3 regions of the Dendrosporobacter sp. 1207_IL3150 genome follow, and region 1 is predicted to be linked to each of the others. Evidence: riboswitches for the same ligand, from Rfam matches in the RefSeq annotation. Region 1 holds a riboswitch; each other region holds the start of a gene.
What was found. A riboswitch is a leader RNA that binds a small molecule or an ion and turns the genes downstream of it on or off. The one in region 1 is predicted to bind lysine.

Region 1 (10,250 bases):
ACGAGGATTATATTAAAATTAAGCGGGACAATACCTATCGGTCAAAGGAGTACAAGGTTCTGCTTGAGAAAAAATTCTAATATTGCTAATGTTACATAGAAATTAATAATCTAACTATAAGTGTAATCTACATATATTGTAGGGACGGGAATGGTGTTATGGCACTATATTTCTTTATAAAAGGAATAATTCTAGGTTTTTCGATAGCTGCCCCTGTAGGACCTATTGGTCTGCTTTGCATTCACCGTACTCTTACCAATGGAGTAATGAATGGTTTCCTTTCCGGGTTAGGGGCGGCGTCAGCTGACGCTGTCTATGGTTTCATAGCTGCTTTTGGGATAACTGCGGTATCTTCACTGATAATAAGTAATCAATTAATAATAAGATTACTTGGAGGGCTTTTTCTTATTTACTTAGGTTATAAAACCTTTCAATCTACGCCTGCAGAGGAATCTGCTAAGTTACCTGGTAGAGTTGATGGTCTGGGCGCATATACTTCTACATTTTTCCTGACATTAACCAATCCCATGACAATAATGTCTTTTGCTGCAGTCTTTGCCGGATTAGGTGTAGGTACAACAGGTGGTGATTATACTAATGCAGCATTCATGGTTATTGGTGTTTTCATCGGATCAATATTGTGGTGGCTGGTATTGAGTGCAGCCGTGAACATGCTTCGAGAAAAATTTGATCAAAATAGGCTGAATTGGATTAACAAGATCTCTGGCGTGATAATTGTTTTATTTGGAGTTTTTGCCTTAATTAGTGCAGGAATTTAGTCCTAATAAAAGACACTTGCAATAGATAATTATCCCTTACAATAAAAATAAAGGGGTGATGGTTGTGAATGCAAAGGTGTTAAAAAGTATCGAATTTTTAAGAGATAAAATGTATAAGTTAGCAGTGGATAAAGGTATTTCACTATATTAAATGCCCAATAGTTCAGCTAATTTGAACTATTGGGCATTATCTATCTAAGTGCGCGACCAGTCTGCTCAGCCATTGCCAGAATTTCAGGCTGATCATCTATAGCATCAGGGGGGCCTAAGCCTCCAGCTACTATATTTTTAATTAAAGCCATTTTGAAAAAAGTTCCCAGCCAATGATTCAGATAATCTGTTAATGATTGAAAAATTTCCGCCGGTGCGCCGCTTGCAGTAACTGTAATATATTTTTTACCTGGAATATACCGGATCTTATAGCTGGCATCCATGAAAGTATACCACCGGTCGAAAAAGTTTTTTAACTGACCAGACATTTGCCCCATATATACCGGTGTTCCTACAACAATACAATCTGCTTCTATGATTTTTGGATATAGCTTTTGCATATCATCATTTAGTGCGCAATATTCAACTTTACCGACTTTGCAGGCACAGCAGGCAGTACAATCATGTATGTTAAGACGTGTGACATTAATAGTCTCGATATCGTGCCCAACTGCCGCTGCTCCTTTGCATACAGCATCTACCATACGAGCTGTATTTCCGTTACCTCTAGGACTGCCAACAAACGCCAATACTTTCACTTCAATTCCCTCCAACATATAAATGTTCTATTAAAACGATAGCTTGTTGTAGAAGGTTCTGTCAATCCTTCATTAAGTAAAACTATTAATTCAAGATGATAGTTTTCGTTGAGGAAGGGGATTGAGCAAAAATACGAGAAAATATATACAGAAACGATCGTAAAGTAGAAAAGTATGAAGTTTAACTTCACCAGTATACAAAGTGACTGCCTGTGCATATATGCATTCTTAGATTGTATGAGCTATCGAGGTGACTATGATAGCCTTTAGCAATATACTCGGAGATGTCAGAAGAATATTTATTAAATTTGCTTTGGCAGTAATTATGGCAGTAGCTGCCTCTTTTTTATTAGCTCCATATTGGCAAAAATCATATGCTGTAATTCACACAGTTTTAGAAATTTCTTGTATTATTATTTCAGTATCTTCCTTTTTTGTTGTTTGGTGCGTTAGTGAAATCAGGAAAACCAATCTTATATTAGGATTTGGTTTCTTAGCCGTGGCCATTTTTGATATTCTTCACACTTTCTTCTGGCAGGGGTTAGGGTTATTTCCAGGAAGCTACTATGATTTGTCCGCGAAATATTGGTTAGCTGGCAGATTTGCTGAAGCATTGTTTCTAATTCTCAGTACTACTTCGATTGTTAAACTGTCAATACATAGATGGCTGGGGTTAGCTTTAACGATAATTGCTTCGTCCACTGTCGCTTTTGATTTCTATTATACGCCGGGTATATTTCCAGTACTGATAACACCGGAAGGTGTAAAGCCTTTAAAAGTAGCGATTGAGTATATAATTATAAGCATGTTTATTTTATTTCTTTTTAGAGTCCAAAAAGGGCACTTTCATGAAGACATAATTACAAAAGAATATTTGATATTGGCAACTATTATTACTATTCCAGCTGAATTATGTTTTACCATTTTTACAACTATTACAGATTTTTATAATGTACTCGGTCATATTCTTAAGATATCCTATTATTTTTTCTTTCTTAAAGCAGTTGTTGCTGCATTTATCATATTCCCATACAAGAAACTTCAAATCTCAGAAGATCGCTTTCATAAAGCTTTTCACATGAATCCTAGTATGATGATGATCACAACGCCTGATGGTAAAGTGGTGGATGTGAATGAATGTTATGCTAAGTTAGTTGGTATCTCACGCCAGGAAATAATTCGTCAATCGTTTTTTGAGGATAATAATGAAAAAGTTAATTGGGGCATTAGACAAGATTCGCTCGTTGGAGAAAAACTTCACAACGATATATTGAACTGTCAAACTGTCTCCGGTGAATCGCGCGAAATTATGGTATCTACCGATACTATTTTAATTGATAACACTCAATTTGTATTGGTTGTAGCAACTGATATTACCGACAAGACAAGATTGGAAAAGGAAATGGCAAGGTACGACTGTCTGAACGTAGTCGGAGAAATTGCTGCTGGAATCGGCCATGAAGTACGTAATCCAATGACTACTGTGCGTGGATATCTGCAAATATTTCAGAGGAGGGAGCAGTTTTACGAGTATCATGAGCAAATTAATACAATGATAGAAGAACTCGATAGAGCAAATTCAATAATCACCGAATTTCTCTCTCTTGCAAAAGATAAAGCTGTGGAAATGAAACGCGGTAACCTGATGAACGTAATACGTTCGTTACTACCACTTTTAAAAGCCGATGCACTTCGATTAGGTCATGAAATTTATACTGACATTAATTATATACCGGACACCGAGTTTAATGAAAATGAAATAAGACAAATTTTGCTAAATTTGGTACGCAATGCTTTCGAAGCCATGAGTGAGTCCGGTGAAGTAATGATACACACCAGCTATAGTGAAGGTAGTATCCTGCTATCAATTCGAGATAATGGTTCAGGGATTCCCCCAGAGGTTGTAAGAAAGCTAGGAACTCCGTTTGTTACAACAAAGGAAAATGGAACAGGGCTGGGATTACCAGTTTGCTACAGAATTGCAGAGCGGCATAACGCAAAAATTGACTTAGTTACTGGTCCTAAAGGAACAACATTTAAGTTAATTTTTTACTTAGCCTAAGCATAATAAAAAACTATTTTTAAAAAGAAGCTTCTATGGCTGGGATCGCCATAGAAGCTTCTTTCATATGTATTGTAAAGCCCCGCCTACTAGCACTCTTCTATTGGCTTCGCACACACATTCAGAGCTTTTGCATACAATATTACGTACGGTTAGTAGTTGAGCAAGTATTCGCTGAGCCTACATGAACTAACTATATAAAAGCAGCCGTATTATGCGAAGCGCGAGCGTAATAAACGCTTGGAGGTGTTTAGGTGAAATCTGCATTAATTACAGGTATAACCGGGCAAGACGGTGCATACTTAGCTAAACTTCTTTTAGGTAAAGGTTATAAGGTCTATGGACTTATTGCCCGCAGAGCAACGCCAACGACTTGGCGATTACAATATCTTGGGATTGAAAATGAGATAGAACTTATTAATGGTGACCTTACAGATATAGCTTCTTTAATTAGAGCGATAAATACAGCGAAGCCTTGTGAAGTATATAATCTTGGTGCACAAAGCTTTGTTGGCTCATCCTGGCAGCAGGCAACATTAACTGCCCAAACAACAGGAGTTGGAGTTCTAAATGTATTAGAAGCAATTCGCCAAACTGACCAGGCTATAAAGTTTTACCAAGCATCAAGCAGTGAAATGTTTGGTTGGGTTAGAGAACCAATTCAATCCGAGACGACACCCTTTTATCCACGAAGTCCTTATGGTGTATCAAAGTTATTTGGGCATTGGATGACAGTAAACTACCGTGAAAGCTTTGATATGTTTGCCTGCAGCGGAATTCTTTTTAATCACGAGTCACCGATTCGAGGTATTGAGTTTGTCACAAGAAAAGTAACTGACGCTGTAGCTAAAATTAAGCTGGGAAAACAGAAGGAATTGCGACTAGGTAATATTGATGCAAAACGTGATTGGGGGTTTGCAGGAGATTATGTTGAGGCCATGTGGCTGATGCTTCAGCAGAATATACCAGATGATTATGTTGTTGCGACTGGAAGAACAACAACCGTCAGGGATATGTGTAAAATTGCATTCGAATATGTAGGCCTTAATTATGAAGATTACGTTGTTATTGATCCGGCATTCTATCGTCCGTCCGAGGTTGATATCTTGCTTGGCAACCCGGCAAAAGTTAAACAGATCCTTGGCTGGGAAGCGAGAACAACCCTTAAGGAATTAATAGAAATGATGGTAGATGCTGATATTGTCCGCTCTAAAGAATGAAGTCAAAGCTTAAACTTTAAATAAGGAGTGTTTTTTATAAATGGAATCAAATGATTTTGTTACAATTGCTATTCTGGCAAAAGATAAGGGACACGTTTTACCTTTTTATCTAAAGCAAATAGAAAATCAGACATATCCTGCTTCTAAGATTAAGCTGTATATAAGGACAAACAATAACCGCGATAATTCAGCTAATGTATTAGAAGAGTGGATTGAAAAAGTAAAGGATAGATATTCAGAAATTTACTATGACCCCAGCGATGTGGCAGAACCTGTACAGCAATATAATCCTCATGACTGGAATGCGTTAAAATTGAATGTATTAATAAAGATACGCCAGGAATCAATCGAATGGGCGAGAGCCAGGGGAACTCATTACTTTGTTGTAGACTGTGATAATTTTATAGCTGAAGATACACTTGAAGTGCTTCTAAAAACTGGAATGCCAGTTATTGGACCTTATCTTCGAAACGGTGATAACCCCTTGAGCAATTATTCTAATTATCATTTTGTTACAGACAGCAATGGTTACTTTAAACCATCTAATTTATATTTTGAAATATTACAGCAAAAAATAAAAGGCTTGATTGAGGTTGAAGTAATCCACTGTACTTATTTGGTGCGCAAAGAAGTTCTTAATTATGCTAGTTATATCGATAATAGCGGTCGGTATGATTATGTAATATTTAGTCATAACTTGCGTAAGGCGGGTATACCACAGTATATTGATAATCGACGATGTTATGGAAAATTAACTTTTTGTGATACTGAGGAAGATTTTAAAGCTAAGAATATAATGGTATAAGAATACGTTTTTAACGAATAAGAGAGCATTTGAGATATGGGCGGAGCTTTTAATAATTGGATGAACTAAAGTACTATTTCATCAAGTTGAGAATGATTATAAATTACTGGCATTTATGGCATTGACATTCTACGCCAAATGATTTAAAATTTAATCCAATATTATATGGTCTTAAGATAGAGGTGCGGCATAATAAGAGTATGTACCTAGAGCTGCCAGCAATGATGGGTACAGGAAGGATTAGCCGCCGAAGTAATGGTTTTTTGGCTGAAAACCATGCTGGTTCTGTGTTGAACAAATCCAGAACTGTCATACGCGAAAGTGTATGGAGCGCTGTCTTGCACTGCTAGAATAATTATGTTCTTTATTAGCGGTTTGCGAGACGGTTCGCAAACCGCTTTAATATTCGTAAAATAAAAAATCTTATTTACCGGAGGCAATCAAATGGCTAAAAAGTTACCTTTTACAAAATCACAATTAGAAGAAATTATCCAACAGTATCCTACCCCTTTTCATATTTATGATGAAGAAGCAATACGTAAAAATGCCCGCCAACTGATTGCAGCTTTTTCATGGGCGCCTCAGTTTAAAGAGTACTTTGCCGTCAAAGCTACTCCAAATCCAACAATTTTAAAAATTCTGCGAGAAGAAGGAATAGGCGCAGACTGCAGTTCCTTACCTGAGCTTATGCTTGCTGAAATGGCTGGCATAACTGGTGAAAACATAATGTTTTCTTCTAATAATACCCCAGCAGATGAGTTCCAAGCCGCGCGTAAAATGGGAGCTATTATCAATCTTGACGATATAAGTCATATCGATTATCTAGAAAAGCATACAGGTATTCCAGAAACAATATCTTTCCGCTACAACCCTGGTCCGTTAATGAAAAATGGTAATACCATTATTGGCTATCCAGAAGAAGCGAAATATGGTTTGACTAAAGAGCAAATCTTTGAAGCATACCGTATTATGAAAGAGAAGGGTGTTAAACACTTTGGTATTCATACAATGGTAATATCAAATGAACTAAACCCTGACTGTTTTATCGGAACTGCAAATATGATGTTTGATCTTATCGTAGAAATTAAGCAAAAAGTTGGCGTCGCCATCGAATTTGTTAATTTTGGCGGCGGTATCGGTATTCCTTACAAGCCAGAGCAGCAAGCAGTTGATCTACAATATGTCGGACAAGGCATTAAGAAAGCCTATGAAGAAAAAATCACCGCTAACGGTCTGCATCCATTACGAATAGCGATGGAGTGCGGACGGATGATTACCGGGCCTTATGGTTATCTTGTTGCAACTGTTCTTCACAAAAAACAAATTCACAAAAACTATGTTGGACTTGATGCTTGTATGACTAACCTAATGCGTCCTGCATTATATGGTTCATATCACCATATTACTGTAGTTGGCAAAGAAGATCTTCCATTAGACCATGTCTATGATGTCACTGGCTCTTTGTGCGAAAATAACGATAAATTTGCTATTGATCGTGAGCTTCCGGTTATGGACATTGGTGATACTGTTGTTATTCATGACACAGGTGCACATGGTTTCGCAATGGGCTTTAACTATAACGGCAAACTTCGCTCAGCTGAGTTGCTGCTAAAACCTAACGGAAAAGTGGATTTAATTCGCAGGGCTGAAACAATAGCAGACTATTTTGCAACTCTTGATGTTCCTGCTTGCGGCTTAAGTAAAGCAGCAGCAACTAAATCACAAAACTAGACCTAAAAAAGCGAAAGCACTATTTATCTAGCGGATAGATGAATAGTGCTTTTTTTATATGTTACGATGCGTAAAGCATAATACTAAATGTACATTGAGAACATGCTAAGGTAATATATTATTAGGATGAAGCGTTACTTTTTAAGAATTTAAACGTTATTTATAAAGTGAGACTTGAGCAGGTGAACTTTTTATTACACCTGAATTTTAGTATGATAAGGCAGTCTAGAAGGGAGGTAGTGATTTCTTAAGTGAAGGATGAGAATTTACTTATAACAAAAGCACAAACGGGAGATCGCGAGGCCTTAAATACCTTAATATCGTACTATTGGCAGCCTATCTACAGGCTTGTATACTCTAAACTTGGCAATGAAGATGACGCTAAGGAAATAACCCAAGATACATTTATGAAGGCATTCAGATCTTTACCACGTTACGAAATATTGAACATACCTTTTAAACATTATTTAGTTAAAATAGCTGTGAATTTAGTAAATGATTTTTGGCGTAAAACTGGCCGCTCGCCCCAGTTATTGGATATAACAGAGTATAGCGAAGCAATAATGGACAAGGCAGAAAAACCGGAAGAATATACAATTCGGCTTGAAGGTGAAAAGCAAATATTTAATTTGGTTGATAGTCTGCCTGACGAGCAGCGCCAAACGATACAATTAAGAGTCATTTCAGGATTGTCAATCCGTGATGCAGCTATAAAGATGAATAAAACTGAATCCGCTATCAAAATGCTTCAGCAGCGCGCATTAAAGAATTTGCGAAATATGTGCTTGAATATCGGAATAGTTAAATGAGGAGGTGGACTGAGTATGAATAAAGAAAACATGAAAATTGAAGAACTGTCAAATTGTCTAGATGACTTAAATCAAGGGAAACATCCTAACATCAAATCAGCTGATGTAAAAGAACTGATTGATGTGGCGGCAGTTGTTAAGAAGTCATATACCGACGAAGACGTACCAACTAAACTTATCGGAGAAATGGCGGACAAGCTAGCATTTGAATTAGGAGGTCGTAAGCCAAAAAGAAAAAAACATTGGCTCTATGGCAGCTTTGCTGCGGCAGTTGCCGCCGGATTTGTAGTTGCATTCGTTCACGTTTTACCACCTCAGCCTGCTGACGATATATCACCGCAAATATCCATTGCAGACGAGTCAAAAGTATCCGATCAGCCTTCGCAAGAATATGCAAAAACTATTGATTCGTCGTCAAGTAAGTCTCAGTCTGAGGTCGTGGAAAATAAAGTTAGTAAGACTCCTCAATTAATTGAAAAAGCTGTGATTTCAGAGCCGATAGTTGAAGATAGGACTAATTATGTAGCTATGCGAAAGCAACAAGACTCAAGTGAAACAGAAAATGAAAATATTCTAATGGCCAGAATAGCAAGTGATTTACCGCTAGAAACAAAGTCCGAAGATGCTGAAAACAAGTCAATTATTATGATGGTAATCCCAAATCAAGAAGCGTACTCAGTAACAATAGATAAAAATAACGGGATTATTCGCCAGTTATACAACCAGGGCACAAAAGACGAAATTATTATTACTCAGACAACCCGCGAATTGGATCAGGATATGAAAAAAACTAAAGAACAAGCGACGATAGAAAAATCGGTATCAGATATTGTTGTTTTGAACGATCCTGATAGGAAGGCTATTATAGTCAAACGTGAGAAGTATGTTCTCAAGATAGAGGGGGTAAGGCCAATAGAGGAGCTTCAGCAAATTGCTGGCTCTCTAATAGAAAAAAAGGTTGAAAATAAATAAAAAACGTAATACAAGCCGTTACCTTTTGAGGTTGTATTACGTTTTACCTAATAGATGCAACAAAACAAATAAATTATTTTTTGGAGGTTATAAAAATGTTTAAAAAGATACTATTGCTTGTAGCAGTGAGTTTAATGCTTATTACCCCGGCTTTTGCAAGCGAGGCTACAAAAACAGTCGTACAGGTTAGCGGCAGCAGTCAGAAAGAAATTGCTCCTGATATTGCAAGGATTTCAATAGCGATTAACACATTTAATTCGAATATCGAAAACGCTAAAATTGAAAATAACAGAACAGTTAACAAAGTTCTAGCTTCTTTGAAAGAACAAGGAGTATCTGAAGAAAAAATTAAAACAGATACATATCAAGTAAATCCAATATATAGCTATGAGGATGATCGTTTGCCTAAGCTAAAAGGCTACCGTATAACTGAGCGGTTAGAAGTCGTTACTGCTATAGATAAAGCAAGCATTGTAGTAAACGAAGTCACTAAAGCTGGCGCCGTTGAGATAAACTGGGTAAGATTTGAATCTGAAAATGAATCAGAAAGCAGAAAAGACGCCTTGAAAGATGCTATCCAAGATGCTTTGAACAAAGCTGATATAATTGCGAGCGCTCTAAATAAAAAGGTTGCAGGAGTAACACTGGTAAATGAATCTGGTGTTTACTATAACCCAGTTATAATGGAAAGTAGGATGTTAAAGAGTGCAAATATGGATGCGGCTGCACCGCCGAATATTCTAGTGGGTAAGGTAACTGTAGGGGCGAATGTGCAAGTAACGGTACAATTAAAATAAAGCTACTATATGGGACTGTTAACTTCATCGTCGGAGTTAATGGTCCCATTTTTAATTTAACCATATCTAGGCAGCCTTTCTGTATTGAGCCAGGTTTATTTTATGCAGGACTAGATATAGTGGATAAATTTAACTAAGGGCAAAAGAAAATTTTTAAGCCAAATTGTTAACATAATGTAGTATAATTATAGAGAGTGAAATGTGGGTAGCTCAGGAGGAGTCAAGTTTGGCAGCTTACTCCATTCCCGTTATGTTACCATCCTGTGAGAAATTTTATAGTAGATAATAATGAAGGGATGCTGCTGCGAGATGGTTGGGAAACATCG
Region 2 (10,250 bases), on a different contig from region 1:
TTTAGCTAAACAAGATGGCCGCTGGCACGACCACATCCCTGACATGGGTATTTACTGCGGACTTGCTGGAATCGTAGGAGCACGACTTTGGGATGTATTTTTTTTCGATTGGGACTACTACAGTAACCACCTGCTTGAGATCCCTTTTGTATGGCAAGGAGGCATGGCCATTCAAGGGGGGGTTCTCTTTGGCGTAATAGCTGGCTACATATACACTAAGAGGCATAACATAGACACCTGGGCCCTTGCTGACATTATTGCCCCAGCAATAATATTGGGACAAGCAATAGGAAGATCAGCTAACCTTCTAAACGGCGACGCTTTTGGTCATCCCACTGGCGGACCGTTCGGCATAATCTATCCAGCTTCAACACTTGCGTATCAAGTATATGGTAATCAACCACTCTGGCCTGCTGAAGTTTGGGAAGGTCAATTAGATGTTATCATTTTTGCTATTCTTCTAATTTTTCGTTCAACTTCTCACGCTAAGGGGCAAGTATTTATTCTGTACGCGGTACTTTACTCTTTAGCTCGTTTCTTTTTAGAGTTTTTACGCGGAGATTACGGCACACTAATGCTTGGGCTAAAATCAGCTCAGCTTACTAGTCTGGCAGTAATTATCATTGGACTAATACTATTTGTTTGGTGCGGCTTAAGGAGCAAGAATAATAAAAATAAAGCAACCTAAAGATATTTTAAAGTTTACTGTAAAAATAAAATATGTTACATTTTAAAATAGTAAGATATACTTGGAGGCGTTTTATGCATAAAATTCGTATTATAATTGCCGACGATCACGCCGTCTTACGCTCTGGCCTTAAGGCTCTCCTAAGCTGTTCTTCACAATTCGATATCATTGGTGAAGCTGGCGACGGGTTAACCGCTATAAAAATGGTTGAAGAAAACAATCCGGACATATTAATCCTTGATATTTCTATGCCTGGCATGAGCGGTGTAGAGTGTATAAAGGAAATTAGATCGCGTGGTCTAACTTGCCGAATTTTAGTATTGACTATGTATGATGACGAAGAATATATAAAAGAAGTTATGCGGTCAGGCGCAGATGGTTATGTTTTAAAAAAATCTGCAGATACTGAATTAATCGAAGGTATAATTAAAGTTTTTTCTGGTAAGAAATATCTTAATGAAACAATATCACAGACTTTAATTGATAGTTTACTCAGAACCTCTAATGATGAACCTGAAGGAACCAATCCTTATATTCTTTTGAGCATACGAGAGCGTGAAGTTTTAAGGTTTTTGGCAAAAGGCCACACTAATACTGAAATAGCCGAAATACTTTCTTTAAGCCCTAAGACTGTTGATACCTATAGATCTCGCATAATGAGTAAACTTAACGTACGTAAGAAGTCAGAATTGGTTAACTATGCAATCCAGCATAAACTAATAAATACCTAAAAAAAACACGCCGTAGGAAACAGCCTTTTGTTTGTAAGGTTTTTCCCTACGGTATTTTACATTAAATACCCTCTTTACTTATTTTTCTAAACAGGACAAAATATAAGATAGTAATAATTTTTTCAATATTATTAAATATTTAGTAGAGGGGTATGAAAAAATGCAAAACACCCATATTGAAGCCTTAAAGAAGATTGTTGGGCAAGACAACGTTATGACTAGTCCAGAGGACCTTTACACTTATTCTTATGATGCAACTCCAGGCCATGCTCATATGCCTGATGTTGTTGTCGCTCCTGCTAATACACAAGAAGTTTCTGAAATCATGAAGCTTGCTAATACTCACAAAATCCCTGTTTACACTCGCGGCTCAGGAACAAACCTAAGTGCTGGTACTGTTCCAACTAAAGGCGGCATTGTTCTTCTTATGACTCGTTTTGACAAAATCGTTGAAATCGATCTAGAGAACCTAGTAGCTGTTGCAGAGGTTGGCGTTATTGTATCAGACCTAAACGATGCTGTAGGTAAGCATGGCCTTATCTATCCACCAGATCCTGGTACTGTTGCAACTGCAACTCTTGGCGGCACAATCTCCGAGAATGCTGGCGGTCTTCGTGGTCTTAAATACGGCGTTTCCAAGCACTATGTAATGGGTCTTGAAGCAGTTCTTGCTAACGGTGACATTATAAAAACTGGCGGCAAAAACGTTAAAGATGTTTCCGGCTATGATATGACTAAATTGTTTACTGGCGCAGAAGGTACACTTGCTGTTTTAACTAAAGCAATTGTTAAGCTAGTTCCAGCACCTGAAGCTAAGAAAAGCATGATGGCTATCTTTAAAGATCTTGATGATGCTGGTAAAGCAGTTTCTGGTATTATTGCAGCTAAAATCATCCCTGCTACTCTAGAAATTATGGATAATGCTACAATCCGCACTGTAGATGATTATGCTAAAATCGGCCTTCCATTAGATGCTGAAGCTATTCTTCTAATCGAAGTTGACGGTATTCCTGAAGTAGTTGAAAAAGAAGCAACTAAAGTTATGGACGTATTGAAATCAAATAATGCAAGCGAAGTTAAAATTGCGCAAACTGATGCAGAACGCGATAGCTTATGGGCTGCTCGTCGTGCCGCTCTTCCTGCACTAGCTAAACTTCGTCCTACAACATATGTAGAAGATGCTACTGTTCCTCGCAGCAAAGTTCCTAATTTCCTTCGTGAAGTTAATGCTATTGCAAAAAGAAATAATGTAACCATTGGAACCTTCGGTCATGCTGGTGACGGTAACATGCATCCAACAATCGTTTGTGATCTTCGCAACAAAGAAGAAATGGAACGCGTTTACACGGCTATGGACGAAATGTTTAAAGCTGCAGTAGAACTTGATGGAACTCTAAGCGGCGAACATGGCATTGGCCTAGGCAAATTACCTTGGATGGAACTTCAACATGGTCCACAAGGTATGAATGCAATGAAAGCTATTAAACGCGCACTTGACCCAAATCTGATTTTAAATCCTGGTAAATTAGTGGGAGAGTGTTAATATGAGTAAACAAATTACTGCGAGCGATATCAACGCTCACGATAAAGAGTTGTTAAATGACATACAAGATGCATTAGCTAACTGTATGAAATGCGGTAACTGTATGGCAGTTTGTCCGATCTATAAAGAGACTAATAAAGAATCTTCTGTAGCTCGTGGTAAGATATCACTTATGGAAGCTGTTCTGAACGGTACTCTTCCTATCACTGCTGGTTTTGATACCGCTATGGCTAACTGCCTAAACTGTAAATCCTGTACTGCAAAATGCCCTTGCGGTGTTAAAGCTGACGAATTAATCCTTCGTGGTCGTCAAGCTGCAGTTAAATCCCGTGGCTTACACCCAATCAAAAAGAACGTTTTCAGACTTTTGAGAAACAGACAATTATTCGATCTTGCTCTACGTATGGGCGGTACTTTCGGCGGACTTACTTTCAAAAAGATCCCTGGAAAAATGGCTGCTGTTTCAAGATTCCCAATGCCTGGTATGGATCCGAAACGCGCTACTGCTCCTATCTCCTCCTCTCCTCTACGCAGCCAATATCCTGAGGTTATAAAAGTAGATAATCCTAAGGCGAAAGTCGGTTTCTTCACTGGCTGTACTATCAACTATATGTACACTGATGTTGGTTCTTCAGTTATCAATGTACTAAAAGAAAACGATATGGAAGTCGTAATTCCTAGCGGTCAGCACTGCTGCGGAACTCCTGTTTACGTATCTGGTGATGTTGATCTTGCAAAAGAAATGGCAAAAGCAACCATTGCTACTTTTGAAAAATACGATGTAGATTATGTTATTGGCGCTTGTGGTTCCTGTACTGAAGCCCTTAAGGAATATCCACATCTTCTTCAAGATGACAAAGAGTGGAAAGCACGCGCTGAAAAGATCGCTAAAAAGACTTATGAAATCAGTGAGTTCTTAGTAGATGTTGTTAAATTCCGCAAAGACACCCTTGGCAATGTAAACGCAACTGTTACTATGCATGATCCTTGCCATATGGTTCGCGGCCTAAAAATCACTAAGCAACCACGTGAAGTTTTAAAAGCTATTCCTGGCTTGAATTTTGTTGAAATGAAAGACTGTGATCGCTGCTGCGGATCAGGCGGTTCTTTCAGCTTAGCAAACTATGAATTATCTCGCCAAATCAACGACAAAAAAGTTGCTAATATCGCCAACACTAAAGCTGATATTGTTGCAACAAGCTGCGGTACTTGCCGTATGCATATCCAAGATGGTATTCTGCAAAACAACATGAACCAAGATGTTGTTCACACAGTTCAGCTTCTTGATAAAGCATATCAAGCTGGTAAACGCAAATAAAAAATTACTCCCCGCCTTCAAGGCGGGGAGTAATTTTTTATTTATTATGTAGACAAGCATATTAATTGTTAAATAATGAAACGTGTTTAGAATTACTTAGGCTGCGCTTCTTACTCTTTTTAGCTATTAATGGTATCTCAGCTACTACACTTGTGCCTTCTTTAGCTTTAGAGCAAATTGCAAAATAGCCATCAAAAAGTTCGACTCTCTCCTTCATTCCAAATATACCTAACCTACTATCATTACCATACTTTGACGATAAATCAGAATCAAAACCTATACCATTGTCTACAACTATAAGAGTAAGTTTTTGCCTGTGCCGACGTAATACAACCTGAACATTACTAGCATTAGCATGTTTAGCAATGTTAGTTAATGCTTCTTGCAGTATTCGGTACATTGTGATTTCAACCTCTGGGGTGAACCGCAACTCTCTTGATAAGTTTACAAAATCAATATCAACCGGGATATTGTATTGCTGTGAGTACTTCTCTACATATTTTTGTGAAGCTACCACTAAGCCCAAGTCGTCTAATAATAGGGGTCTCAGCTCTACTGCTAAGTGATGTACTGCTTCGAGCGTACGAGCGACTAGATCTCTCATCTGCATTATTTGCTCATGATCTGCCTCATTATGAGCCCGCTCAGCAAGAACCCTAAGACCTACAATTATTGAAGTAAGAGATTGGCTTGTCTCATCATGAAGTTCACGAGAAATCTTTTTCCGTTCCTCTTCTTGAATACTAATAATTTTATTTACATAGATTGTCTGAAGTTCACGCTTTTCTTTTAGAGCTATCATTAGCTTTTCACGATTTGCATTTGATTGAAGAGCCGCTTCAACAAAACGTGCCGCTAATCTAGCATAAGGCGCCGCGGTTTCTGGATCACCTGTTACACCTATAACACCAACGCAACGATCCGCAAAAATTATTGGCACATTTACTCCACGCCGAACTCCACGTAGTCGCACTTCATCTTCAGCACTTACTGAAAACTCTTGAATATTTCCCGAAGTAAGTCTCTGAGCTGCAGCTTCGTGAACCTGTCCTATTCTTTCTTTACTAAATGAAGCTATAATTACACCTTTATCGTTAGTTATATTCACATTTTTCTTTAATTCACTAGCAACTATATCAACTAGTGATTGTGCGAATTTAGGATCGAGACTTTGAAACTCCTCTTTAGGCATTTTTTCACCACCGTTACATTTAGTGTTATTTTAATCTTAGCTTGTTTAGGTTTTTTAGTCAATTGATTGTCTTTATGCAATAAACATTATTGGAATTATCCATTGACACTAAACAATGTCTATTATAAAATAAGGTTTGGAATAATCGTGATGCATAGAGGTGCAAATATTATTAGTATGTACAATGAGCCGCAAGCTGTGATTTGTACAGAAAGGGATATTTGCCGAAGTAAAGTTACGCAATAAACTTTGCTGGTTTAGTACTAAATAAGTGCTAAACTGTCGTCTGAAAATGCCAGTTTCAGATGAAGTGCTATCTCACAGGGGCAGATTTTGTATTATTACAATCATCAGCCGTGAGATAGCTCACGGCTTTTTGTTTTTCTAATTTTAGATTATTTGGAGGAGATTAGTTTTTGAGCTCTATTGACACAACTACACTTTGCCCCGAAAAAAAAGGCCTTAAGCGTGATATGAAATCACGCCATCTCATGATGATTTCGGTAGGCGGAACAATCGGCACAGGGCTTTTTTTAGGGTCTGGTCAAACAATTAACCAAGCAGGTCCTCTTGGTGCAATCCTTGCATACTTAGTCGGCGGCATAATTATGTACATGGTCTTACTATGCCTTGCTGAACTAACAGTTGCTATGCCTGTTTCTGGCTCATTTCAGAGCTATGCATCCCGTTTTATCTCACCTGGTGCAGGATTTACAACAGGGTGGCTTTATTGGATAAATTGGGCTATTTGCATAGCTGCAGATTTTACTGCTGCCGGAATAATAATGCATAGCTGGTTTCCGCAGGTTGAAATATGGATATGGTGTGCCATCTTTGCTGTTGCATTAGCTTTATTAAACCTAGTTTCGGTAAAAACTTATGGCGAGGCTGAATTCTGGTTCGCTGGTATAAAAGTAGCCGCAATAGTTGGTTTCATTATTGCTGGTGCGGGATTGATGTTTGGATTTACTGGGCATGAAGGTTCGATTGGATTTTCGAACTTTAATATTGGTGGAGATATTTTTCCTAACGGCTTTAGTGCTGTATTTTTAACAATGATTGCAGTGGTATATTCATTTCAAGGAGCCGAACTTGTAGGTATTGCCGCTGGAGAATGCGAAAACCCCGGTAAAAACGTACCAAGGGTCATCAGAGGGATTACAGCAAGAATCATTATATTTTATGTCTTAGCTATATCCATTCTTGCTGGTACTATTCCCTGGCAGGAAGCTGGTGTATTAGAAAGTCCATTCGCACAGGTTTTCGGGCGCATCGGAATACCTATTGCAAAAGACATAATGAGTTTCGTAGTATTGACATCAGCTCTATCGGCTGGTAATTCTGCTTTGTATGCTTGTTCTCGTCTGTTATGGTCTATGTCAAAAGAAGGCTTAGCACCGTCTTGGCTGAGTAAACTTAATTCAAATGGTGTACCTTTTAATGGTGTTATTATTACGCTTGTTCTAGCGTGTCTTTCTCTACTAACACAAAGTTTTGCGGCCAGCACAGTTTACCTCTGGCTTATGTCTAGTACAGGCCTAACTGGGTGCCTTATATGGATTATAATAGCTTGGTGCCAAATTAACTTTAGAAAAGAATTTAGACGCCTTGGTGGAAAAATACAAGATTTAAGTTTTAAAACTCCGCTTTATCCTTTTGTACCATTATTAGCAATAGTTTTAAATTTAGGTGTTATCGTTAGTCTTTACTTTGACGAAGCACAGCGAATAGTTATTTATACCGGTATACCGGTACTTGCAGCAATATACCTTTACTACGTGCTCTTCCTAAAGACTAAATTAAATACAGCACCATCTAATCAGATTAATCACTAATGATAAAACAAGGCCGTACTAGACTATTGCAGAGTCTAGTACGGCTTGTTTTTTACAAAATTTTATACCTGAACTTACCATAGACCAACTCCCCCTCCCCCATGTTATAATCTTATGTAAACTTTTTTTAGGGCTTTGGAAACGGAGGTGGAAAATGGATACCTTATCACATGCTTTAATAGGGATTGCCGTGGCTGGGCTGTCTGGCCACCAACCTGCAATAGATAATCCTATCTATATCGCTGCTGTCTTAGGCGCCCAGGCTCCTGACTTTGATATTATTGCCCAATTGCGTGGTAGTTTCGCTTATATTAGACAACACCGGGCGTTTTCACACTCACTGCCTGGTGTCGTCTTATTGTCAATATTACTCACTGGAGGAATTCACTTATTTTATCCACAAGCTAATATTGTCGAGTTATTATTCTGGGCTTTTGCTGGCGGCTTATCGCATATTATTATCGATTACTTCAATACCCATGGTACTTCCGTATTGTGGCCTATTCGCCGCGAACGCAAAAGCTGCAAGTTATTAAACGTATTTGATCCAATTTTAATTATAGCTATGCTGGCATTATTTTTACCTAAACTCACACCAAAAGAACATTCTCTTATAACCTTTCTATTTATAACAATATATATATTAGTGCGTATTTATTTGCGCACAAGAGCTGCAAGATGGCTGCGTTATGAATATGCAAATCAGGCTATTTTCCGGGTAGAAGTCATGCCCTCATTAAAAAGACTGCTGTTCTGGGACTTTGTAATAGAAACCTCTGATAGTTTTATAATTGGTCAGATCGGTGCTCTTCATCCAAAGCTTGAACAAAAACTGTGCTTACCTAAAAATCAGAACAACTCAAACGCTGCTCTCTATGCACAAAAGACGACTGTGGGGGACTTTTTTAATAGTTTTTCCCCACTAATCTATATCGAAGAAACACAACACGATAATATATTTAGAGTGAATATTTATGATTTACGATACTTAATTAACAAGCAGTTTCGCCATAGTGCAACAGTTGTATTCGATAAAAACTTAGTTCCAATAGACGCATACCTATTATCCTATGGCCGCAAAATCAAAGTACCGTCTTAAACCAGTCAAATTGACTGGTTCTTTTATTTTAAGGCTCTAAGTATTGTTGATTTATCCAAAGAATACTCCGTTATGAAGTTACTGCTGCACAATCTGAATAAGATTGCCGCATGTATCGTCGAAGACAGCAATTGTAACTTCGCCCATTTTGGTCGGCTCCAAAGTAAACTTCACGCCGTTTTCCGATAATCGTTTATACTCTTTGTTAATATCTGAAACGCCAAACATTGTTGCTGGTATGCCATCGTCAAATATCTTCTTTTGATACTCTTTAGCGGCAGGATGGGCATCGGGTTCGAGCAAAAGCTCGGTACCGTCTTGCGCGAGGGGAGAAACAAGCGCTATCCACCTAAATTCTCCGACAGGAACGTCATGCTTTTTTACAAAGCCTAGTGTTTCTGTATAAAACTCCAGTGCCTTGTCTTGATCTTGAACGAAGATACTGGTAACAATGATTTTCATAATATTTTTTGCTCCTTTGATATTTTCGATTTTGGTACTATCACGAGTTCTTTTGTTATTACCGAAAAACTTTGCCATCTTAAAATTATATTCAATTTATATAAAAGTATAACCATGTTTTTAATCATTGAATAGCCTATAGTATAAGCAAGGCGAAAGGTTGTGATTCAATGACTAAAAAACTTTTTATAGTGACATTAGTCATACTATTTATCTTGTCTCAATTGAGTGTATTTGCCGCCAGTAAAGAATGGACTTCGGAGGAAAAACTAGCAAAATTGACTAAACCAGCGGTTGTCAGAGTGTGGGCTTACTATTACGGAACTTGGACAATTGGTAACTATCAGATTCCGGCTTATTATGGAGGATTTGGATCCGGCGCCTTTATAAACCCAGACGGATATATTATGACTAATGCCCATGTTGTTGATGTATATAACCATGACGACAATAAGAAGTGGGAAAACTTGGCTTGGCAGCTAGTCTATACACTTATGGAAAACTACAATCTCCCGAAAGAACAAGCTATTGCTCTTATTACACAAGGCTATGCGCGTCTCGGCAAAATATCTTCAGTATTTACAGTTGTTACACCAGGTGGCGAAGAATTACCTTTTGATCTAAAAGAAATAGGAGCATCAACAGGTGAAAAATCTGGCAAGGATATTGCCATAATCAAAGTCGAAGGTCGCAATTTCCCAACATTAAGATTGGGCGATTCGGATAAAGTACGCACCGGAGAACGAATTTTTGTTGCAGGTTATCCAAGTGCTGGTGATCTACGAAGCATTGGGTCGAAAAATTCTCAGCTTGAGTGGTCTTGGGCTCCTGGTTCCATTTCCTCTGATAAGAAATCGACCGCACAAGGAGCACCTCTTATTCAAGTAAACGCTGAAGGAGTAACTCCGGGAAATTCTGGTGGTCCAGTACTTAATAGTGATGGTCAGGTAATTGGCCTACTTACGTTCTACATGAATGCTAACGGCACTCTAAATGGTCCTCTTTACTGCATGGCTTCAAATACTGTACAAGAGTATGTACGCAAGGCCGGAGCTACTAATGATGAGAGCCTTACCGATAAAGCTTACCGTGAGGGTTTAGAATTTTATTGGAAGGGCTACTATACAAAAGCTCTAACAAAATTTGAAGAGGTAAAACGACTGTATGCTAAGCATTCCGAAGTGGAGTCTTTAATAGCTGAATGTCAGAAAAATATAGCTGAAGGTAATGATAAGCGTTATTGGCCAGATTATTACGCTTATCTCGGGCTATTAATCACGCTTGTCGTAGCAGTAAGTATAATATTTATCTATCTAAAAAGGAAAAAAGCTCAAGCAGCAATAACTACTGATCAAAATGTTACACAAACCAAAGAAACTTCA
Region 3 (10,250 bases), on a different contig from region 1:
CAATGATAGTTATACCAGTACAATCAGTTAATGCCGCTCCTGTTGACGATGTGCTTAAAACCCTATCATCTGGCACTTTGTCGCAATCAAATAGTACAGGAGGCAGCGGAAGCAATATTTTCGAAAAGTTATTTGGCTACCTTTTCAATAAAATATTGGGCCCCGTAATAAACGTATTCGGGTCAAAATCAAGCAGTGATCCAAATGGTAACCCCGTAAAAGTTACTCCATTGCCTCCATCTTCAGATAGTGGAACAGTACTAGATAGTTCTGGTATACGCGGGAAGGTGATTGTTGTCGATCCCGGGCATGGTGGTAGTAATCCAGGTGCTGTAGCAAATAATACAAGAGAAACAGATAACAATCTTTCCGTCAGTCTTAAATTACGTGATAAACTTGTACAAGCTGGCGCAAAAGTAATAATGACTCGCGAAACCGATAAGACGGTAGCTGCCGCAGGCAGCACACTAGGCCAGGAACTTCAAGCACGGGTTGATTTAGCCCAGGCTAATAATGCCGATATTTTTGTCAGTATCCACTCAAATTCTAACCCAAATCCGGATATTGCCGGAGCTATGACATTTTATCACAGCGGGAAATCACCTAAATTGGCTACAGAGGTGCAGAGCGCTATTATTAAAGAAACAAAAGCTATCGATAAAGGTACTGCTCCTGAAACATTTTACGTTTTACGTAACACAACGATGCCTGGCATTCTAGTAGAAATGGGTTTCGTAACTAATTCTCAAGAAGCTGCAAAATTGAGCAGCGACTCATATCGTAATAGTATTGCGCAAGGTATATTTAACGGAATAGTGAAGTATTTTAATTGACAATAGTATTATTTAACAGAGACATATGTCTCTGTTTTTTTCCTTGATTTCCTTGACATGCTTATCTAACTACCTAAATATAAATAGTTTATGAAGGATTTTATAACACTTACCAGAACATAATTACTTATACAAGAAAAGGAGTTATATATGTATCAAAAATCTATATTGCCAAATGGTATAAGGGTAATTTCCGAGAATATTCCTTTTGTCAAATCTGTTACCTTAGGTGTTTGGATAGGAAGCGGTTCGCGCGAAGAACTAGATTATAACCATGGGATATCTCATTTTATTGAACACCTGATGTTTAAGGGTACTCAAACGCGTTCGGCAAAAGATATCGCGGAAACAGTTGATGCAGTTGGAGGGCAGCTAAATGCATTTACCTCTAAGGAACATACTTGCTATTATATGAAGGTAATTGATAGCCATCTTGAGCTAGCGGTTGATATCCTTAGTGATATGATCGTTAGATCAAAGTTTTCGCATGATGATATTACCCGTGAACGAGAAGTAATTCTTGAAGAGTTATATATGTATGAAGATACACCTGATGAGCAAATTCATGATCTTTATATCGAAAATATTTGGTCTAATCATCAATTAGGCCGTAATATTATCGGGACAACCCAATCGGTAGAGACAATTGATAAAACTGCTATACTAGAATATTATAGGCAATTTTATACTCCAGATAATTTGGTTATTGCAGCTGCTGGCAACGTGAACCACGAACAACTGCTTGAATTCGCTTCAAAATATTTTGGCGACCTGCATGGTGCAAAACATCAGTCACATCTTCCAGCTCCTACTTTTAATGTCAAAACCTCTTCTTACGAGAAAGCTACAGAACAAGTACATATATGCATGGGAGTTGCAGCAGTAGCTCAGGAATCTCCTGAAATTTATCCTTTTCATATCTTAAATAATTTATTGGGTGGGGGAATAAGCTCTAGATTGTTTCAGTCTATACGGGAGGAGAGAGGTCTCGCATATTCTGTATACTCCTACTTAACAAATTACAGTGATGGCGGTTTATTTACTATTTATGCAGGGACACGTCCTTCAAATACTGAGCAAGTTATAGCACTTATTGTAGAATCCCTATCTGACTTAAAAAGAAATGGTATAAAACCGGATGAGCTTTCAAGAGTAAAGGAACAATTAAAAGGAAACCTTGTTCTTGGACTTGAAAGTTCGAGCAGCCGAATGTCGAGAATGGGTAAAATGGAGATCAGCTTAGGAAAATATGTTACTCTTGATGAAGTTGTTTCTAAAATTGATAATACTTCTATCAGAGACATAAATACGATAATTCACACGTATTTAAACCCACACTCTATAAGCCTTACAACTTTAGGACCATTAGGTAAAATAAGTGCAGTACCAAAATTTTGATATAATAGGAGAAATCAATGAAAATCCGAGGCTTTGAAATTGTTAATTGTTATATAAGCAACGGCATTACTCTTCCGGAGCGCAAAACATCTTTAAGCGCTGGTTATGATATTGCGGCCTCTGAGGACGTTGTAATTATGCCACACCAAGTAACTATTATTCCCACAGGATTAAAAGCATATATGGGCAACGATGAATATCTCGGATTACATATTCGATCCAGTTTCGCCGTAAAAAATAAAGTTACTTTAATCAATAGTCAGGGAATCATTGATGCTGATTATTATAATAACCCTGAGAACGAAGGTCATATTATGATAGCCGTATATAGTCATTCCTCAGAGGATGTCCTTGTTACTAAAGGTACAAGAGTTGCTCAAGGAATATTTTGTAAATATCTTCTGATTGATAATGATAATTTTAGACTTGCTGAAACTCGCTCAGGCGGTTTTGGAAGTACAGGCGAAAAATAGTTTAGATAAGGCAGTTTATCAACTGCCTTATCTTTTTTTGAGGACATAATTTTATTAAGTTCAGAATAAGATTTACAAAAGATTTGTGGGGGATGTTATGAATAGTTGGATAACATTACTCTTACTATTTTTAGGAATCGTTTGTTCAATAATATTTCGCATTTACCGATATCGGCAGATTATCGACGGCGAAAGTAAATCTTCACCGCTTTCTTTAGCTATTCAGGAAATAGTTGCAGTTTCGGGTGGTGTGTACTTGTCTCTTGTCATGTTAACATCATTCTTAAAATTAGATATTCCTGAGCGAGTATCGTTACACACAATATCTATTGATCCTTTAGCATTCACGGCTATATGTTTAGCTATGATTCAACCACTTTTTTATAAATTTATAAAGTAGGTGATATAATGCGTTTGAGTGAACTCGCGGGAAAAGAAGTAATTAATATTGGTGATGGAGGAAGGCTCGGAGTAATTGAAGAATGTGAACTTTCTTTCGAGATTAAGTCAGGACAGATCCATTCACTTATTCTGCCTAATCGGTCGAACTTTCTAAGGTTTTTCAATGAAAGTAAAGCATCGACAATTCCGTGGCAGTCAATTAAAAGAATAGGCGACGAAGTAATTATTGTTGATTTGAATAATGCTTTTGATAGAATGTATTCCAATATTCGTGAGCGGCACGAAAACACATATTAGATTTAAATCAGGTTAAACTAACATTAACTGCAGTAAAGCATTTAATGTTAGGAGGATTTATGTAAAATGAATAACCAATTAAATAACCAGTCCCAAAATAATTCTTCAACCGATGTTGTAAACAGTTATACTAATTCACAATCACAGCAAAATTCAAATTCGAGCAGTCAAGCAGGTAAGAGCTCTTCGCAAAACACAAATACTCAGAAGCAAAAAACCGTTATTGGGGTATTTGATTCACAAGTAGATGCGGAAACTGCGGTTAGCACACTGCGTACCCAAGGTTTTACAAACGAAGAAATAAATATCGTATCTAAATCAAACAGACAATCAAATTCAACTGACAAAGTCAGCTATGATGATGATATTACAGATGGAGCTTTGACTGGCGGAACACTTGGCGGTATCGGTGGATTATTAATTGGAGCAGGAGCTATGGTGGTTCCTGGCATAGGCCCTTTGCTCGCTGCTGGACCTATAAGTGCAGCAATTGGCGGAGCTCTAGCTGGTGGTTTAGCTGGTGGTTTAATAGATTGGGGAATTCCATCAGAAGCAAGTCAACGTTATGTTCGCCAAGTGGAACAAAACAAAATTTTAGCTATTGTACGTACTAGTGAGCAAAAAGTTGATGAAGCTGCTAAAATCTTCAGACGATATGGGGCAGATAACGTAGAAAGTCATCAGTAAGAAAACAAGGCTTGTGCCAAGCTTTGCGTAGGAATAAGTCGATAATCCCCCCTTATGAATGTAAGAAAGTTTATACTTTTTATCGTATAAAATCAAACCGGGAATTATCCCGGTTTTTATATTATCTAAGTTGAAATAAACAAACAAATCACTTTTTTTCAATAAAATGTGATTTTGGAAAGTTTTTAAAAAAAGTTGACACTAGTGGAACCTATATTATACAATGTACATAAATTAAATAGAATCCTGCACAGCAAGAGTAGAGGTGCGGGCAACAATAGTACTTTCAGGGAGCGTGGTACCAATGATCTGAAAGAAAAGGGTTGACCGCCGAAGTATCGAAGATTACCAATTGTTCGATACTGGTCTTACATCGAATAGGTGTTAGACTGTCACCATAAAATATGGTGGAGTGCTATCTCATCTGGAAATAGAAAACCTTAGCGTTTTCTTATCCTTTTTACGCTGCCCACATATGGTAGCCGGTGAGATAGTTCTCACCGGCTGTTTTTATAGTTTTTTATGTTAAATACGCCTAAGGTGTATTGTAGTAATTCGGAGGTGGAACCCAGTGATAAGAGTTATAGTTTGCGGTGCTTACGGTAAAATGGGTCTTGAAGTATTAAAAGCAGTACATAGGGATGAACATCTTAGCATTGTTGGGGCAGTCGATGTTAAATCAGACTTTTCCGATGTTGGAGAATTAATTGGATTTGGCAAAAACGGTGTTACTATCGGAAATGATCTTGAAACTGTAATTAATGAAACTAAACCTCAAGTAATGGTTGACTTTACTAACCCGGAGTCGGTTATGAAAAACATTCGAACTGCAATAAAAAACGGTGTCAGCCCAGTAGTTGGAACAACCGGTTTGTCTGAAGACGACTTTAAGGAAGTTAATGAACTGTGTAAAAAGCATAAAGTTAATGCTTTAATTTCACCTAACTTCTCAATTGGTGCAATTTTGATGATGAGATTATCGTGCGAAGCTGCTAAGTACCTACCTCATGTAGAAATCATTGAACTACATCATGATCAAAAACTTGATGCTCCTTCTGGAACAGCAATACGTACTGCAGAGTTGATTGCTGAAACTAGAGGTTATTTAAAACAAGGGCATCCTGCAGAATTTGAGAAGTATAAAGGTTCACGCGGCGGTGAATTTGAAGGAATACGTTTACACAGTGTTAGATTGCCAGGATATGTAGCTCATCAGGAAGTAATTTTTGGCGGTCTTGGCCAGTCGTTAATTATAAGACATGATTCTATCTCGCGAGAGTCATTTATGCCTGGAGTTGTATTAGCTTGCAAAAAGGTCTTAACCTTAGACGGGTTGGTTGTTGGACTAGAACATATACTAGATTAGTTGTTAACTGAAGGAGCGATGACCATGAAAAAATATAATGTTGCAATTTTAGGAGCTACTGGTGCAGTTGGTCAGGAATTTTTAGAGCTGATTGCCGAGCGACACTTTCCTTTTAATGAACTGAAGTTACTTGCTTCAAAGCGTTCCGCAGGTAAAGTAATTAACTTCATGGGTAAAGATTATGTAGTAGAAGAAGCTACAGACGATTCTTTTAAAGATGTGCATATTGCATTATTTGCTGGCGGAGCAGCTAGCAAAACCTTCGCTCCAGCTGCAGTGAAGCACGGTGCAGTTGTTATTGATAATTCCAGTGCATTTAGAATGGATCCAAATGTTCCGCTGATTGTTCCAGAGGTAAATCCTGGTGCTATTCAAAACCATAAAGGGATTATTGCTAACCCAAATTGTTCTACTATTATTATGACTATGGCATTAAAACCACTTCATGATGTAGCAAAAATTAAAAGAATTGTTGTTTCTACTTACCAAGCTGTATCGGGAGCCGGTAAAGAGGCAATTGAGGAACTCGATAACCAAGTTAAAGCTATAGTTGAAAATCGCCCTGCTGAAGCTAATATTCTACCAAGTGCTAGCTTACCAAAACATTATCAAATAGCTTTTAACCTACTTCCGCAGATCGATGTGTTTGTAGACGATGGTTATACTAAAGAAGAAATGAAAATGGTTAATGAAACGCATAAAATACTAAATGACTACAATATTGGCATTACTGCAACAACAATTAGAGTCCCAGTATATCGCAGCCACGCAGAATCTATAAATATAGAACTAGAGAGTGCATTGTCAGCAGATGATGCTCGAAAAGCCCTTGCGGCATTCCCTGGGGTAATCGTTCAAGATAATCCTGCCGAAATGCTATATCCAATGCCGCTTTTCACTTCAAACAAAGATGAAGTTTTTGTTGGACGCATTAGAGAAGATAAAAGTGTCCAGCACGGTCTTAACCTATGGGTGGTTGGCGATCAAATTCGCAAAGGTGCTGCATTAAATGCACTCCAAATTGCCGAATATATGATCAACCATAAATTACTTGAGGTGTAGATAATGCGTATAATAGTACAGAAGTTTGGTGGTACTTCGGTAGCATCACCCGAAGTTAGACAGCTGGTTGTTAAAAAAATAAATAGAGCAAAAGAGCAGGGTTATGCTCCTGTCGTCGTAGTTTCTGCAATGGGGCGTAAAGGCGAAAGCTATGCTACTGATACACTAATTGAAGTCGCGCGGACAGCAAATAAGAATATTGCGGCACGCGAACTTGACCAAATTATGTACTGCGGCGAAATGATTTCCGCAGTTGTTATGGCCGGTACTTTACAAGCCAATGGACTTGATGCTGTTATGCTTACAGGCGGCCAAGCTGGAATTATGACTGACACTAATTTTAATAATGCTCGAATTATGAAAATCGACTCTGCGCATATTATCCGTCTGCTAAAGCAAGGGAAAACCCCTGTTGTTTGCGGTTTTCAGGGAATGAGTGCGGAGGGAGAGCTAACAACACTAGGGCGCGGCGGCAGCGACACGACTGCCTCCGCATTAGGTGGTGCATTAAATGCGGAGTTAATTGAGATTTATACAGACGTAGATGGTATTATGACAGCAGACCCAAGAATCGTCAGCAACGCTAAGATTCTTGATTGTATCAGCTATAGTGAAGTATGCCAGTTAGCTCATCAAGGTGCAAAGGTCATTCATCCACGAGCTGTCGAAATTGCAATGCAGAAAAGTATTCCTTTAGTCGTTAAATCAACATTTTCTGATGCCCCAGGAACTCTAATCACTAATATTAATAAAGGTGATACGGGTGGGACAGCAGTATCAGACCGTATCGCAACAGGTGTAACTTACTTAGCTAATATTGCGCAAATAAAAATAGCTACCAATAACGCTAGCGATGCGAGTTTTAAAGCATTTAAAACAATGGCTGAATCAGGGATTAGCGTAGATTTAATCAACGTTAACCCTGGGCAGATAATGTTTACTATTTCCGAGGACGTTGCTGACAGAGCTACCGACAAATTACTTCAGTTAGGTTTTAAGGTTGATACCGTTTATGATTGTGCAAAGGTATCTGTTGTCGGTGGGGGTATGCGAGAAGTACCTGGTGTTATGGCAAACTTTGTTGAGGCTCTATCTAAAAATAACATTCAAATTCTACAGACCGTTGACTCTCATACGTCGATTTCCGTATTAGTTAAAAAAGCTGATATGCATAAATCCGTTACTGCTTTACACGAGAAATTTAGTTTGTCAAACTAAATTTTTTCTATAGATAATGGAGGGAGAAGTTATGAGGAATTTTGGTCGGGTTATTACAGCTATGGTTACTCCGTTTAACGATGACTATAGTGTTAATTATAAAGCTGCCGCCGATTTAGCTAAGTATTTAATAAATAATGGATCAGACGGTATAGTAGTTGCTGGTAGTACCGGTGAATCGGCAACACTTTCTAGTCCTGAAAAACTTAAACTATTTGAGACTGTACTTGAAGCAGTGGGCGATAAGGCCTATGTCATTGCTGGAACAGGTTCAAATGATACAAGAGCCTCTATCGAACTGACTGTTGAAGCTGAAAAAATTGGGGTTCATGGAGCGATGCTAGTAGGGCCATACTACAATAAACCACCTCAAGAAGGTTATTATCAACACTTCAAAGCTATCGCTAAGGCTACTAAACTACCATTAATACTATATAATGTACCTGGGCGAACTAGCGCAAACATACTTCCTAGTACTATCGTACGTCTTTCTGAAATCGAAAATATTGTTGCCGTAAAGGAAGCTAGTGGTAACTTAGAGCAAGTTTCAGAAATTATACGTAATACTAACAAAGATTTTCTTGTTTATAGTGGCGACGATATTCTGACTTTACCTATCATGACTATCGGAGGTACAGGAGTAATTAGTGTAGCAGCTCATATAATTGGTGTCCGCATGCAAGAAATGATTGCTGCCTATCTTAACGGCAATTTATCAAAAGCACAAGAAATACATCTTGAGCTTATACCGTTTATTAAATCCATGTTTGTTACCACGAACCCAATACCAATTAAAACGGCAGTCAATATAATTGGTCAAAGCGCCGGACCGCTTCGCCTGCCGCTTGTGCCTGCAACTGACTCAGAACTAGCAGTAATTAAAAAGGCCATTAAAGATTTAGGAACCATATAATGAATCAAAAAATAGTCCATCTTTTTTTAGATGGGCTATTTTTTGATTCATTATATGGCGTTCTTTGTTTCGACTTGTTGTAACAATGTTAATAAGATATAATAGGTACAAGGTGTAAGAACGGCTGGTTAAAACTTATCTAAGAGTACTAGTTAAATATACTTCATTCACAGTAGCTGGAGGTGTACTTTTTTTTGTCCAAACAACAACACAAAGTTCAGATTATCCCTTTAGGAGGCTTAGGGGAGATTGGCAAAAATATGACGGTTATCCGATATGGAGACGATATAATTGTCATTGACTGTGGTTTAATGTTTCCTGATGATGATATGCTTGGTATAGACTTAGTTATACCGGATATTACTTACTTACTTGAAAATAAAGATTTAGTTAAGGCCATTGTACTTACTCACGGCCATGAGGACCACATCGGCGCTCTTCCTTATGTGTTAAAACAACTGGATGTACCTGTATATGGAACTAATTTGACTCTAGGGATATTAGCAGGACGGCTAAAAGAAAACAAAATATCCTCAGATAATCTGTTTCCTTTAGCCCCAGGAAATAGCATTGATATCGCTTCATTTAATGTAGGCTTTATTCATGTTAGCCATAGTATAGCTGATGCAGTTGGTATCTTTATTAAAACCCCGATTGGGACAATTGTTCATACGGGTGATTTCAAGCTTGATCAAACCCCAGTCGACTCCAAAGTAACAGATTTTCATAAGTTTGCGGAATTAGGTGATCAAGGCGTACTTTTGCTGCTCGCAGATAGCACTAATGCTGAACATCCCGGCTATACCTTAAGTGAAAGGTCTGTTGGAGTAACTTTTGATGAAACGTTTCGCAATGCTCGAGAACGTATTATAATAGCGACGTTTTCTTCAAATATTCATCGTATACAGCAGGTTATAGATACTGCTTGCAAATATAAGCGTAAAATAGCAATTCTCGGTCGCAGTATGGTGAATGTAGTAAATATAGCATTAGAACTTGGTTACTTATCTATACCCGAAGGCATGTTAATCGATGTTAATGATATTAATAACTATCCCCCCTCAGGCATAGTTATAGTAACAACAGGCAGCCAGGGTGAACCTATGTCGGCTTTAACTAGAATAGCTTTGTCCGACCATCGCAAGGTTGAGATTACCCCTGGTGATACGGTAATAATTTCAGCTACCCCAATTCCTGGGAATGAAAAACTGGTTTCGCGTACTATCGATTTCCTACTTCGCCAAGGTGCTGAAGTAGTCTATGAGAGAGCGTCAGGTGTCCATGTCTCCGGTCACGCAAGTCAAGAAGAACTCAAATTAATACATAATTTAGTTAGGCCTAAATTTTTTATTCCGGTGCATGGTGAATACCGTCACTTAAAAAAACACGCTCAATTAGCTAATGACTTAGGGCTGCCAAGAGAAAACATCTTCATTGCTGAAAACGGTCATGTTCTAGAATTCACTCAAGAAAAAGGCACCATCTCAGGGAAAGTTAGTGCGGGAAACGTACTAGTAGATGGTTTGGGCGTAGGTGATGTTGGTAATATAGTACTCCGAGATCGGCGTCTACTGTCACACGATGGAATTTTAATTATTGTT

Region 2: another riboswitch for lysine. It lies ahead of V6C17_RS09335 (amino acid permease); the one in region 1 lies ahead of lysA (diaminopimelate decarboxylase).
Region 3: another riboswitch for lysine. It lies ahead of dapB (4-hydroxy-tetrahydrodipicolinate reductase); the one in region 1 lies ahead of lysA (diaminopimelate decarboxylase).

What each region holds. Positions count from the first base shown of each region.
Region 1 covers NZ_JBAIYU010000010.1:160,312-170,561, reverse strand. The annotation lists gene V6C17_RS04280 (hypothetical protein) at 1-80, shown strand, start outside; gene V6C17_RS04275 (LysE family translocator) at 159-779, shown strand; gene V6C17_RS04270 (flavodoxin family protein) at 971-1,528, opposite strand; gene V6C17_RS04265 (MASE3 domain-containing protein) at 1,785-3,590, shown strand; gene gmd (GDP-mannose 4,6-dehydratase) at 3,845-4,810, shown strand; gene V6C17_RS04255 (hypothetical protein) at 4,851-5,615, shown strand; lysine riboswitch at 5,785-5,959, shown strand; gene lysA (diaminopimelate decarboxylase) at 6,060-7,346, shown strand; gene V6C17_RS04245 (RNA polymerase sigma factor) at 7,598-8,155, shown strand; gene V6C17_RS04240 (hypothetical protein) at 8,171-9,127, shown strand; gene V6C17_RS04235 (SIMPL domain-containing protein) at 9,223-9,924, shown strand; gene mrdA (penicillin-binding protein 2) at 10,234-10,250, shown strand, end outside.
Region 2 covers NZ_JBAIYU010000017.1:59,298-69,547, reverse strand. The annotation lists gene lgt (prolipoprotein diacylglyceryl transferase) at 1-688, shown strand, start outside; gene V6C17_RS09355 (response regulator transcription factor) at 763-1,419, shown strand; gene V6C17_RS09350 (FAD-binding oxidoreductase) at 1,580-2,962, shown strand; gene V6C17_RS09345 ((Fe-S)-binding protein) at 2,964-4,280, shown strand; gene V6C17_RS09340 (sensor histidine kinase) at 4,342-5,472, opposite strand; lysine riboswitch at 5,620-5,796, shown strand; gene V6C17_RS09335 (amino acid permease) at 5,889-7,307, shown strand; gene V6C17_RS09330 (metal-dependent hydrolase) at 7,462-8,406, shown strand; gene V6C17_RS09325 (VOC family protein) at 8,485-8,946, opposite strand; gene V6C17_RS09320 (S1C family serine protease) at 9,039-10,250, shown strand, end outside.
Region 3 covers NZ_JBAIYU010000011.1:16,177-26,426, reverse strand. The annotation lists gene V6C17_RS07775 (N-acetylmuramoyl-L-alanine amidase family protein) at 1-833, shown strand, start outside; gene V6C17_RS07770 (M16 family metallopeptidase) at 984-2,231, shown strand; gene dut (dUTP diphosphatase) at 2,249-2,704, shown strand; gene V6C17_RS07760 (hypothetical protein) at 2,802-3,104, shown strand; gene V6C17_RS07755 (YlmC/YmxH family sporulation protein) at 3,113-3,403, shown strand; gene V6C17_RS07750 (general stress protein) at 3,470-4,090, shown strand; lysine riboswitch at 4,343-4,516, shown strand; gene dapB (4-hydroxy-tetrahydrodipicolinate reductase) at 4,662-5,456, shown strand; gene V6C17_RS07740 (aspartate-semialdehyde dehydrogenase) at 5,481-6,518, shown strand; gene dapG (aspartate kinase) at 6,522-7,736, shown strand; gene dapA (4-hydroxy-tetrahydrodipicolinate synthase) at 7,768-8,649, shown strand; gene V6C17_RS07725 (ribonuclease J) at 8,844-10,250, shown strand, end outside.